3 regions of the Micromonospora sp. NPDC049101 genome follow, and region 1 is predicted to be linked to each of the others. Evidence: riboswitches for the same ligand, from Rfam matches in the RefSeq annotation. Region 1 holds a riboswitch; each other region holds the start of a gene.
The links. A riboswitch is a leader RNA that binds a small molecule or an ion and turns the genes downstream of it on or off. The one in region 1 is predicted to bind cobalamin.

Region 1 (3,272 bases):
TCACGTCCAGGCCGCCCCGCTCGGTCCAGCCGTACATCAGCTCAAGCCAGTCGGCGGCCTTCCGGGGCGCGCTCTCCGGATCGCCGGCCGAGTGCAGCTCGTTGAGGAACAACGCGTAGTCGGTGGGGGACGGTGCCTCCGGAAGCTGTTCCACCGGAATGCCCGGTTTGATGGCCTCCAACAGCACCGCTCCCTTGGCAGCGGCGAGGACTGCCGGAACCCGTCCGCTCGGGGCGAACTGCCGCAGCATCGCCACCTCCTCGGCGAGGGCGTACGAGTCCGGCGCGAGCTTCAACACCGCGTCGCCCAAGGGGCCGGTGCAGGCCAGCACCACCGAGGAGACGCCCGAGGAGAAGTCGGCGCCGATTTCGGAACCGAGCTCGGCGCCGATTTCGAGGTCCCACTCGCGGGCCAGGGTCGCCAACTGCTCCGGCAGCGAACTCAACCAGCGATGGTTCACCTTTCCCGAGCGCGCGTAGTCGGCGATCGACTGGAACCGCGCAGTTATCTCTTCCAGATCCAGCAAGGGTGGTCACCTTCCGTGAGTCGCTTTCCGTTGTCGCGCCATTCAGGTGCACCTCGGTACCGTCAGTCCGACGGAGAATGCCGAGGATTGTGGACATGCGAAACTCTCGCCCCAGGGCTCACGAGAGTGAGTCAGCGCAGGGTGTACCGTCCGTGCCGGCAATTAGACCGCAAGCCGGCATGGCGGCGCGATAAAGACACGAAGAGTTGTTGCTGGACCGGTTCCTCCTGCGACCGTCTCTTGATTAAGTGAGGTGGAGACGGGTGGGAGCGGCTTCGTCACAAATGGTTACCAATTCGGCGATCTCCCGAACTCCCCCCGCATTGCAACAGCCTCTCATGATGATCTATAGATGTCTAGCCTCGTTGTATTGATCTGATTACCCGCTGCTATGTACTTCGTCGTCATTGCGGCATTTTCGCGGCGATCGTGCTGATCGCAGTGGGTAAGGGGTGCCGTAGGGATCGATGGCGGCGAAGGTCCGGATAAGACGGCAGTCGACCCTGATTTCATCTCCGTCAGTGCAAAGTGAGGCATTCGGATCCGCCGGCACTGCGGCGGCCGGTTCTTCCGTCAGACCCACAGTTGAAGCGCGCCGCCGTCGCCGTGCTGGCCCTGGCCGTAGCAGTGCTGGCATTTCCTGACCCGCCGCCCCGCGGACGGGCTCACCGACCAGGCCGTCGACCGTTGCTCGCTCCGGAGGCTTCCTGGGCACGAACGGCTGTTCGGCCAGCGGGGGCCCTGGATCGGCGTCGGCAGAACTCGGTCACTCCATCGTCCAACGATTGTGGTGGATCACCGACGACACCGGGGTTCGCTGGCGCCAGCCGTGCCGCTCCAGGTCCGGCGTCTGCTCCAGATGGGTGACCGGGCCGAGGCAGAGCCACGCCACCGGGCGCACGGTGGCCGGGATGCCGAGCAGGTCGCGCAGGAACGGCTCCCGGTAGAACGAGACCCAACCAACCCCGAGTTGCTCTGCGGTCGCGGCCAGCCACAGGTTCTGGATTGCCAGACAGACCGAGTAGAGGCCGGCGTCGGCGATCGCGTGACGGCCGAGCACCGCCGGTCCACCCCGCTGCGGGTCGTATGTGACCACGACCGACAACGTCGCCTCGCGTACGCCATCGATCTTGATCCGGGTGAAGCGTTCCTTCGCCGCACCGTCGAGAGTGGCCGCGAAGGTGTCCCGTTCCCGCTGTACGTGCTGGTGGAACTCCTGCCGCAGCTCGGGATCGCGGACCAGGATGAAGTCCCAGGGCTGGGAGAGGCCGACGCTCGGTGCGGCGTGCGCCGCCGTGAGGATCCGGTTCAACGTCTCGTCCGGGATCGGCGCCCCGGTGAACTGGGCACGTACGTCCCGGCGGCGGTGGATGGTCTCGTAGAGTCCGGTGTTCATGGCAGGCTCCCGCTGCGCTCGTGCCCCTGACGGGGTCGATGACGCGAGGCCGGTCTTCGGACTCCCGGATCTACGCTGGTCACCCGCCTTCCCAACCCCGCAGGGTCAGTGGCTGCGTCTGGTACGCGTGGGTGGCAGCTCCCCGGTCACCGCGGCGGGCCCGTGCCGGACTCACACCGGCTTCCCGATTCTCCCCACTGGCGCGGGGCACCTCGCAACGTTTGTGCCACCGTGCACCATAGCGGCCCCGACGAGCCCGGGGCCTGTCTCGCCAAAGGTGTTCCGGCGGTCCTGGGACAGCGGAGCGACTCGCCCAGCCGTTAGCATCGCGCTGATTCCCGCCCCCATTACGGAGACCTCCATGCGCAAACTTGCCGCCGCCGCCCTCGTGGGCGTGCTCGTGGCCGTTCTTCCGGCAGCGGCCGCCCTGGCCGCCGAGCCCAAGCCGGATATCGCGGTGACCTCCGCCGCCGACAAGGCCAACTACGCCGAGGGCGAGACCTTCACCATCACGGTCACGGTGAAGAACAAGAGCTCTGTCGACGCCAGGCACGTGCACTACACCGGCGGCGACAGCGAGGGCGTCGACGGTGTCGCCTACGGTGAGCTGTCGACCGGCTTCGACCTCGCCGCCGGCGCCACCAAGACCGTTCAGATCACCGGCAAGACCAACCACGTGGCGTGGCAGTCCGGCTACGGGTTCGTTGCCTTCTCGCTTGCCGCCGACAACGGCGAGGCCAACGACGCCGACAACATCACCAGCGTGCGGCTGCTGGTGGCGGGCGTCTTCGACGATCTCGGCGGCTACGTCTTCCAGGGTGAGTCCTATGACGCCGAGTGGACGCCCCGGACGCCTGGCGTCCCGGGTGTCAAGGTCGTCGCCACCAGTGCCGACGGCAAGACGACGTACGCCGAGGCCAGCACGGACGCCAAGGGCCTGTTCCGTTTCGCCCGCCTCCCCGCCGGCGACGTCCTGCTGACCTTCACCGCCCCGGCGGGCTGGAAGATCCTGGCCGGCGAGAACGGCGCGGACGACCACACTCTGGCGCAGGTCAGGGCCGACGACAGCGACGAGCCGCGCGTCTTCGTGGCGGCGAAGAAGGTCGCCGTGAGCTCGCCGAGCGCGACGCCGACGCCGACTTCGACGCCGACGCCGACGCCGACGCCCACTTCGACGGCGACGCCGACCTCGACGATGACGCCGACCTCGACGCCGACTTCGACGACGACGCCGACTTCGATGACGCCGTCACCGTCGGCGTCGTCGAGCACCGGCCCGGGCCTGCCGGTCACCGGCGACAACACCATGCTGTTCGTCGGCGCTGCTGCGGTCGCCGTCGCGGTCGGCAT
Region 2 (3,272 bases), on a different contig from region 1:
TCGGCTCGACGGTGACGCCCGTGCGGGCCGTGACGACCGTGTCACCCTTGCGCGCCGCCGGCACGGTGGCGGGCAGCCGCCTGTCGCTCGCGGTACGCGCGACGACGCCGGCCGCCGCGCCGACCGCGCCGACCTCGCCGGCCGTGCCCCCGCTGGTCCTGCCGCCGCCGGCCTGGGCCCCGCCGGTCTTGCCAGCGCCGGTCTTGCCAGCGCCGGTCTTGCCAGCGCCGGTCTTGCCTCCGCAGGTCCGGTCCCCGGCGGCCTTACCCCCGACGGTCTTGCCGCCGGTGGTCTTGCCAGCGCCGGCCCGGTTCGGAGCACGGGTGCCACCGCCGCGTCGACCGGAGGTCGCCGCCGAGGTACGGCCCCGGCCGGTGGGTGTGCCGGCGGAAGCCGATCGGCGACGCCAGACGACGAACCCGGCCACCGCCCCGACTGCCGCGACCAACGCCAACCCGGTCCAGGCCAGTGCGCCGGGACCGCTCTTGTCGGTCGACCCGGTCTCCGGAGCCGCCGCAGCCGGCGGGGTCGACGGATCGTCCGCCGTGGTCGGCACCGCAGACGCCTGCCCGGACGTGTTGTGCTGCTCGGCCGCGGCCACCAGCGCCGGGTCCGGCTGGGTCGACGGCGGGCTCCACCCCTTCGGCGCTGCCGTCACCCGCCCCTCGTAACGGAAGGTCAGGGTGCCCCGCACGGCGTCGCCGTCCGAGGCGACCGACAGGTAGCTCACCGAATACTGGCCCTTGGCGGGCAGGTGGGCGACGGCCACCACCGCGGGGAACCCCGTCGTGTACTCCCGAGGCTCGAACTTCCCGTTGACCAGGAAGTACTCCCGTACCGGCTTCTCCAGCGGCTGCGGCTCCCCCGGCGACCAGCCGTTGTCGACACGGGTGCCGCCCGGGGCGGTGATCGTGAAGAACGCGTTGGCGGCGGCCTTCTCGGTGAAGAGGAGCCGCACCGACGTCAACGGCTCGCGCACGGTGGCGCCGCTCGCCGGTGTGGACGTGGCGAGGGTCCCGTGCGCCGCGGCGGGTTGGGTGGACGCGAGGAGGGCGACCGCCGAGGCGAGGAGGAACGCGAGGAGGCCCGAGACCACCCGCCCGCAAGTCTGGGGGAGACGACGCATCTGGATATCCTCACCCGCGCGAGACTTTTTTCAAGAGGTGACGATCTTCTTCCTCGAACGACAAAAGTCGACGATGCGGTCATCCGCCGCCGCGGCCGGACGCCCCGGGTGGACAGATCCCCAGGCCAGCTATGCTCCCCGCGGCGCTGGTTCGCCCCGTCGTGACCGGCTGGGCGTCGTAAGAGGGAACCCGGTGGAAATCCGGGGCTGCCCCGCAGCGGTGAGTGGGAACGACCGCCGTCATCAGCACTGGGCCAGTGGCCCGGGAAGCGACGGCCAGTAGGGGACCGGCACGACCGGTCGGGCCCGCGAGTCCGAAGACCTGCCGGCGCCGCGTACACAACCGTGTGCGCTGCCGTCGGCCTCGCGGGTGGGCTGAGCGGGTGACCGGCCGTGCGTGTGGCGCGCGGCCAGATCCTCGTCAGCGTGTCCGCGAACCGGCGGTGTGGGTTCCGAGGGACGGACTACCGCTGTGCACGACACCGCCACCATCGCCGGCCGAGCGCCGTCGGCGTCGCACCTGACCCTGTCGCAGATCATGGACCAGCACCACACCAACCTGATGGGTACGGTGCACGGCGGCCGGATCCTCAACCTCATCGACTCCGTCGCCGGTGTGGTCGCCGCCCGGCACTCCGACGGGCCGGCGGTGACCGCCGCCATCGACGAGACGGCGTTCCTACGCGCGGTGCGGGTCGGCGACGTCGTACACGTCGACGCCCGGATCACCTGGGCCGGCCGCAGCTCGATGGAGGTGGCCGTCAAGGTCACCGCCGACCGGTGGGACCGGGCGGTGCCACCCACCGACGTGGCCACCGCCCACCTGGTCATGGTCGCCATCGACGACGACGGCCAGCCTCGTACCGTGCCGCCGCTGCTACCGGAGACCGACGGGGACCGGCGACGCTACCGGGAGGCGGAGATCCGCCGGAAGCACCGGCTGGCGCTGCGACGCGCGTTGCTCGACGGTGCCGAAGAGGACTGACCCGCGCCCGGCCCGCCCGTGGCGGCGCTGGCGTGGTCCGAGGAACCCGCCCCGCCGCCGGTCCGGTCGGATAACGTCCACGTGAAGACTCGATCACGGAGAGTGTGGATGGTTATGCGCGCTGCGGTGCTGCGGGAGTTCGACGTTCCACTGACGATCGAGGAGATCGATCAACCCACCCCCGGGCGCGGGCAGGTGCTGGTGCGGATCGTCGCCAGCGGCGTCAACCCGCTCGACACGAAGATCCAGGCAGGAAAGGCCGCGCACGCGCGTGTCCAGCCTCCTGCGGTGCTCGGCCTGGACCTCGCCGGCGTCGTCGCGGCAATCGGCACGGAGGTGACCGGCTTCGCGCCCGGAGACGAGGTGTACGGGCTGTGCGGGGGCGTGGGCGACCTGCAGGGTTCGCTGGCCGAGTACGCGGCCGTGGACGTGCGGCTGCTGGCCCGCAAGCCGGACACCCTCTCGATGCGGGAGGCCGCCGCGTTGCCCCTGGCCGCGATCACCTCCTGGGAGGGGCTCGTCGACCGGGCCGGGGTCCGCGCCGGGCAGAAGGTGCTGGTGCACGGCGGTGCCGGCGGTGTCGGCTACGTGGGCGTGCAGCTCGCCCAGGCGCGCGGCGCCGAGGCGTACGCCACGGGCGGGCCGGCGAGCATGCGGGTCATCGAGAGCCTGGGCGCCGTGCCGATCGACTACACCACAAGCAACGTCGAGGAGTACGTGCAGAGATACACCGACGGCGAGGGGTTCGACATCATCGTCGACAACGTCGGTGGCCCGACGCTCGACGCGTCGTTCGCGGCGGTGCGCACCTATCACGGGCATGTCGTCAGCGCGCTGGGCTGGGGCTCACACTCGCTCGCCCCGCTGTCGTTCCGAGGCGCGACCTACTCCGGGGTGTTCACCCTGCTGCCGATGCTGACCGGGCGGGGCCGCGAACGCCACGGCGACATCCTGCGCGAGATCGCGACGTTGGCCGATGCCGGAGCGCTGCGCCCGCGACTGGACCCACGCACGTTCACCCTCGACACGGTCGTGGACGCCCACCGGCTGGTCGCCAGCGGCACCGCCGAAGGCAAGGTCATCGTGGCCGTCGCTGATTGAGTAGAGCCCTTCGTTCACCGCGGAGTGCTCAGCGGTTCTGCGCAGCGGTCGACAACGCTC
Region 3 (3,272 bases), on a different contig from region 1:
AGACGTCCTGTAGGCCCATCAGCCCCAGTCCGACCGGCCGCCAGCGGGGGTTGCTCGCCGCCGCCTGCACGGTCGGGTAGTAGTTGATGTCGATGACCCGGTCGAGGAAGGTCACCGCGGTACGAACCGTGGCGCGCAGCCGGTCCCAGTCGATGCCGCCGTCGGTGAGATGGGCGGCGAGGTTCACCGAGCCGAGGTTGCACACGGCGGTCTCGGCGTCACTGGACACCTCGATGATCTCGGTGCACAGGTTGGACAGGTGCACCACGTTGCCGTCCTCGGCGGTCTGGTTGCACAGCCGGTTCGCGGCGTCCTTGAAGGTCATCCACCCGTTGCCGGTCTGGGCGAGGGTGCGCATCATCTTGCCGTACAGCTCCCGCGCCGGGACCTGCCGCACGTGGCGACCCTGCGCCTCGGCCTGCCGGTAGGCGGCGTCGAACCGTTCCCCCCACAGGTCGGGCAGCTCGGGCACCTCGTGCGGGTCGAACAGCGACCACATCTCGTCGGCCTCGACCCGGCGCATGAACTCGTCCGGGACCCAGTTGGCCAGGTTCAGGTTGTGGGTGCGGCGGGCGTCCTCGCCGGTGTTGTCCCGCAGTTGCAGGAACTCCTCGACGTCCGGGTGCCACGGCTCCAGGTAGACGCAGGCCGCGCCCTTGCGTCGGCCACCCTGGTTGACCGCGGCGACGCTCGCGTCCAGTGTGCGCAGCCACGGCACGATCCCGTTGGACTGCCCGTTGGTGCCGCGGATCAGTGCCCCACGGGACCGGACCCGGGAGTACGCGATGCCGATGCCGCCGGCGAACTTGGACAGGTTGGCGACCTGGGCGTACCGCTGGTAGATCGAGTCCAACTCGTCGCGCGGAGAGTCGACCAGATAGCAGGAGGACATCTGGGTGTGCCGGGTGCCGGAGTTGAACAACGTCGGTGAGCTGGGCAGATAGGCCAGGCTGGACATCAGCCGGTAGAAGCCGACCGCCTCGTCCGGCGTCTGGGACAGCCCGCACGCCACCCGCAGCAGCCAGTACTGCGGGGTTTCCAGCACCAGCCGGCTGGTGGGGTGGCGTAGCAGGTACCTGTCGTACACCGTGCGCAGGCCGAAGTACTCGAACCTCCGGTCGCCGTCGGTGTCGATAGCGTCGTCGAGCATCGCGGCGTGCGCGGCGACGAACGCGGCGGTGTCGTTCCCGATCAGGCCCTCGGCGTGACCGACCCGGATCGCCGCGCTGAACGAGGTGACGCCCTGCCGACGCACCTCCTTGTCGACGTAGCCGGACAACAGCCGGGCCGCGAGGCGGGAGTACTGCGGCTCCTCACCGATCATCTCGGCTGCGGTCTGGATGGACAGCCGGTCCAGCTCGGCAGTCGTCGCGCCGTCGTACAGCCCGCTGATCGTGCGGGTGGCGACGCGCATCGGGTCGACGTCGGTCAGGTCGTCGGCCCACCGCTCGACCGCCCGGACGATCTTGTTGACGTCCACGGACTCGGTGGTGCCGTTGCGCTTGCGGACCTGCATCGGCGTCCGCCGCAGGACCGCGTCGCCGCTTGCCGGGACTACCTCGGTGACTGTCACCACTCACTCCTCGCGAGTTCGAGACCTGATGGCCTTCGGACGCGTGGAGACAGACACCGGCGGACGCCACGCCGGGCAGGCGCGGGTCAGGTGGCGTCGGCCGTCCCACGCGGCCTCGGACCGCCGCCCACCCGGGTGCGGGTGCACGGCGCGCTGGCAGGTCTTCGGACTCGCGGGCACGACCGGGTCGCCGGTCTCCTACTGGCCGTCGCTTCCCAGACCGATTGGTGGCCCAGTGCTCATGACGGCTGTCGTTCCCACTCACCGCTGCGGGACAGTCCCGGATTTCCACCGGGTTCCCTCTTGCCTCGACCGCTCGGGATGAACGGCCGAACCAGCTGCGCTCGACACCATATATAGGGACGCTGCGGTTGTCACACCCCACATGTCGGTCCCGGGCGTGTCGGCGCCGTGACTGGTGATGGTCGTCACCGGCTCGCCCGGACCCGCGCCGAACCAGGCCGGCGGGCGGCAGCCCACGCCCGCGCGGACGTGACATCGAGCAGGTGCCGCCATGCGGAAAGGTGTGATGTATTAAGTCTTCAGACGTAAGGATCCCTATTTATTTCCGGCCATCAATGTCAGAATCTGAAGTGGACATCCAATCTTCCGCGCGCACTATCCACTTCTCGCAGCAATATCCCAATCCCGCCGGGCGCACATCAACAGTCCGTGAACGACGACGTGCCGTCGCGCCGCAGAGTGTCTACCAGCGCCACGAATCTCGCCGCAGCCGCTGCCGAGGCCCGTGGGCCGGATGCGGCGACCGAGAGGACAGCGCGCTGACGCATTCGCATCGGGACCGAAACATTGGATGTCTTGGATTCACAGGTGATCGACGTCGTTGACGTGCCGGATTAGCCCTCCGTATACTCGCAGAGATCATCTGATCTTTAGCCTAGCCGGGCGAGGAGCGCATGCCGCAGATCACTGCCGTCACCATCGAGGACGTCCGCTTCCCCACCTCCCTGACCGCTGACGGCTCCGACGCCATGAACAAGGACGGCGACTACTCGGCGGCCTACGTCGTCCTGCACACCGACGGCGTCGACAGCACGGGCGCGCCACTCGCGGGCCACGGTCTGACCTTCACCATCGGTCGCGGCAACGACATCGTCGTAGCGGCGGCGGTCCATCAGGCACAGCGCCTCGTCGGCGTGGACGTCGCGACGATGGCGGCGGACATGGGCGCGGTCTACCGCCTGCTCACCTCCGACTCCCAACTGCGGTGGCTCGGCCCGGAGAAGGGCGTCGTCCACCTGTCGCTGGCCGCCGTGCTGAACGCGTCGTGGGACCTGGTCGCCCGGGTCGCCGACAAGCCGCTGTGGCGGCTGCTCGTCGACATGTCCCCCGAGCAGCTCGTCGACATCGCGGACCTGCGCTACCTGTCCGACGCGCTGACCCGGGACGAGGCACTGGCCATCCTGCGCGCCAAGGAGAGCACCAAGGCCGCCCGTCTCGCCGAGCTCGACCGGACCGGCTACCCCGCCTACACCACCTCGGCCGGCTGGCTCGGCTACGGCGACGACAAGCTGCGCCGGCTGTGCCAGGAGGCGGTCGACACCGGCTACGGCTACGTCAAGCTCAAGGTGGGCGCCAACCTCGACGACGACATCCGCCGCTGCGGCATCGCCCGGGAGATCCTCGGCCCGGACCGCAATCTGATGATCGACGCCAACCAGGTGTGGGACGTCGGTCA

Region 2: it holds a riboswitch for cobalamin, as region 1 does, so the genes downstream of both, AB0B57_RS35915 (acyl-CoA thioesterase) here and bluB (5,6-dimethylbenzimidazole synthase) in region 1, are expected to answer to the same signal.
Region 3: it holds a riboswitch for cobalamin, as region 1 does, so the genes downstream of both, AB0B57_RS28095 (ribonucleoside-diphosphate reductase subunit alpha) here and bluB (5,6-dimethylbenzimidazole synthase) in region 1, are expected to answer to the same signal.

Annotation. Positions count from the first base shown of each region.
Region 1 is NZ_JBEZED010000003.1:22,928-26,199, forward strand. It holds gene AB0B57_RS04265 (aminoglycoside phosphotransferase family protein) at 1-526, opposite strand, end outside; gene bluB (5,6-dimethylbenzimidazole synthase) at 1,293-1,922, opposite strand; cobalamin riboswitch at 1,952-2,152, opposite strand; gene AB0B57_RS04275 (SdrD B-like domain-containing protein) at 2,284-3,272, shown strand, end outside.
Region 2 is NZ_JBEZED010000046.1:25,350-28,621, forward strand. It holds gene AB0B57_RS35910 (copper resistance protein CopC) at 1-1,126, opposite strand, end outside; cobalamin riboswitch at 1,257-1,471, shown strand; gene AB0B57_RS35915 (acyl-CoA thioesterase) at 1,599-2,111, shown strand; gene AB0B57_RS35920 (zinc-dependent alcohol dehydrogenase family protein) at 2,220-3,212, shown strand.
Region 3 is NZ_JBEZED010000025.1:58,872-62,143, reverse strand. It holds gene AB0B57_RS28095 (ribonucleoside-diphosphate reductase subunit alpha) at 1-1,516, opposite strand, end outside; cobalamin riboswitch at 1,711-1,927, opposite strand; gene AB0B57_RS28090 (enolase C-terminal domain-like protein) at 2,491-3,272, shown strand, end outside.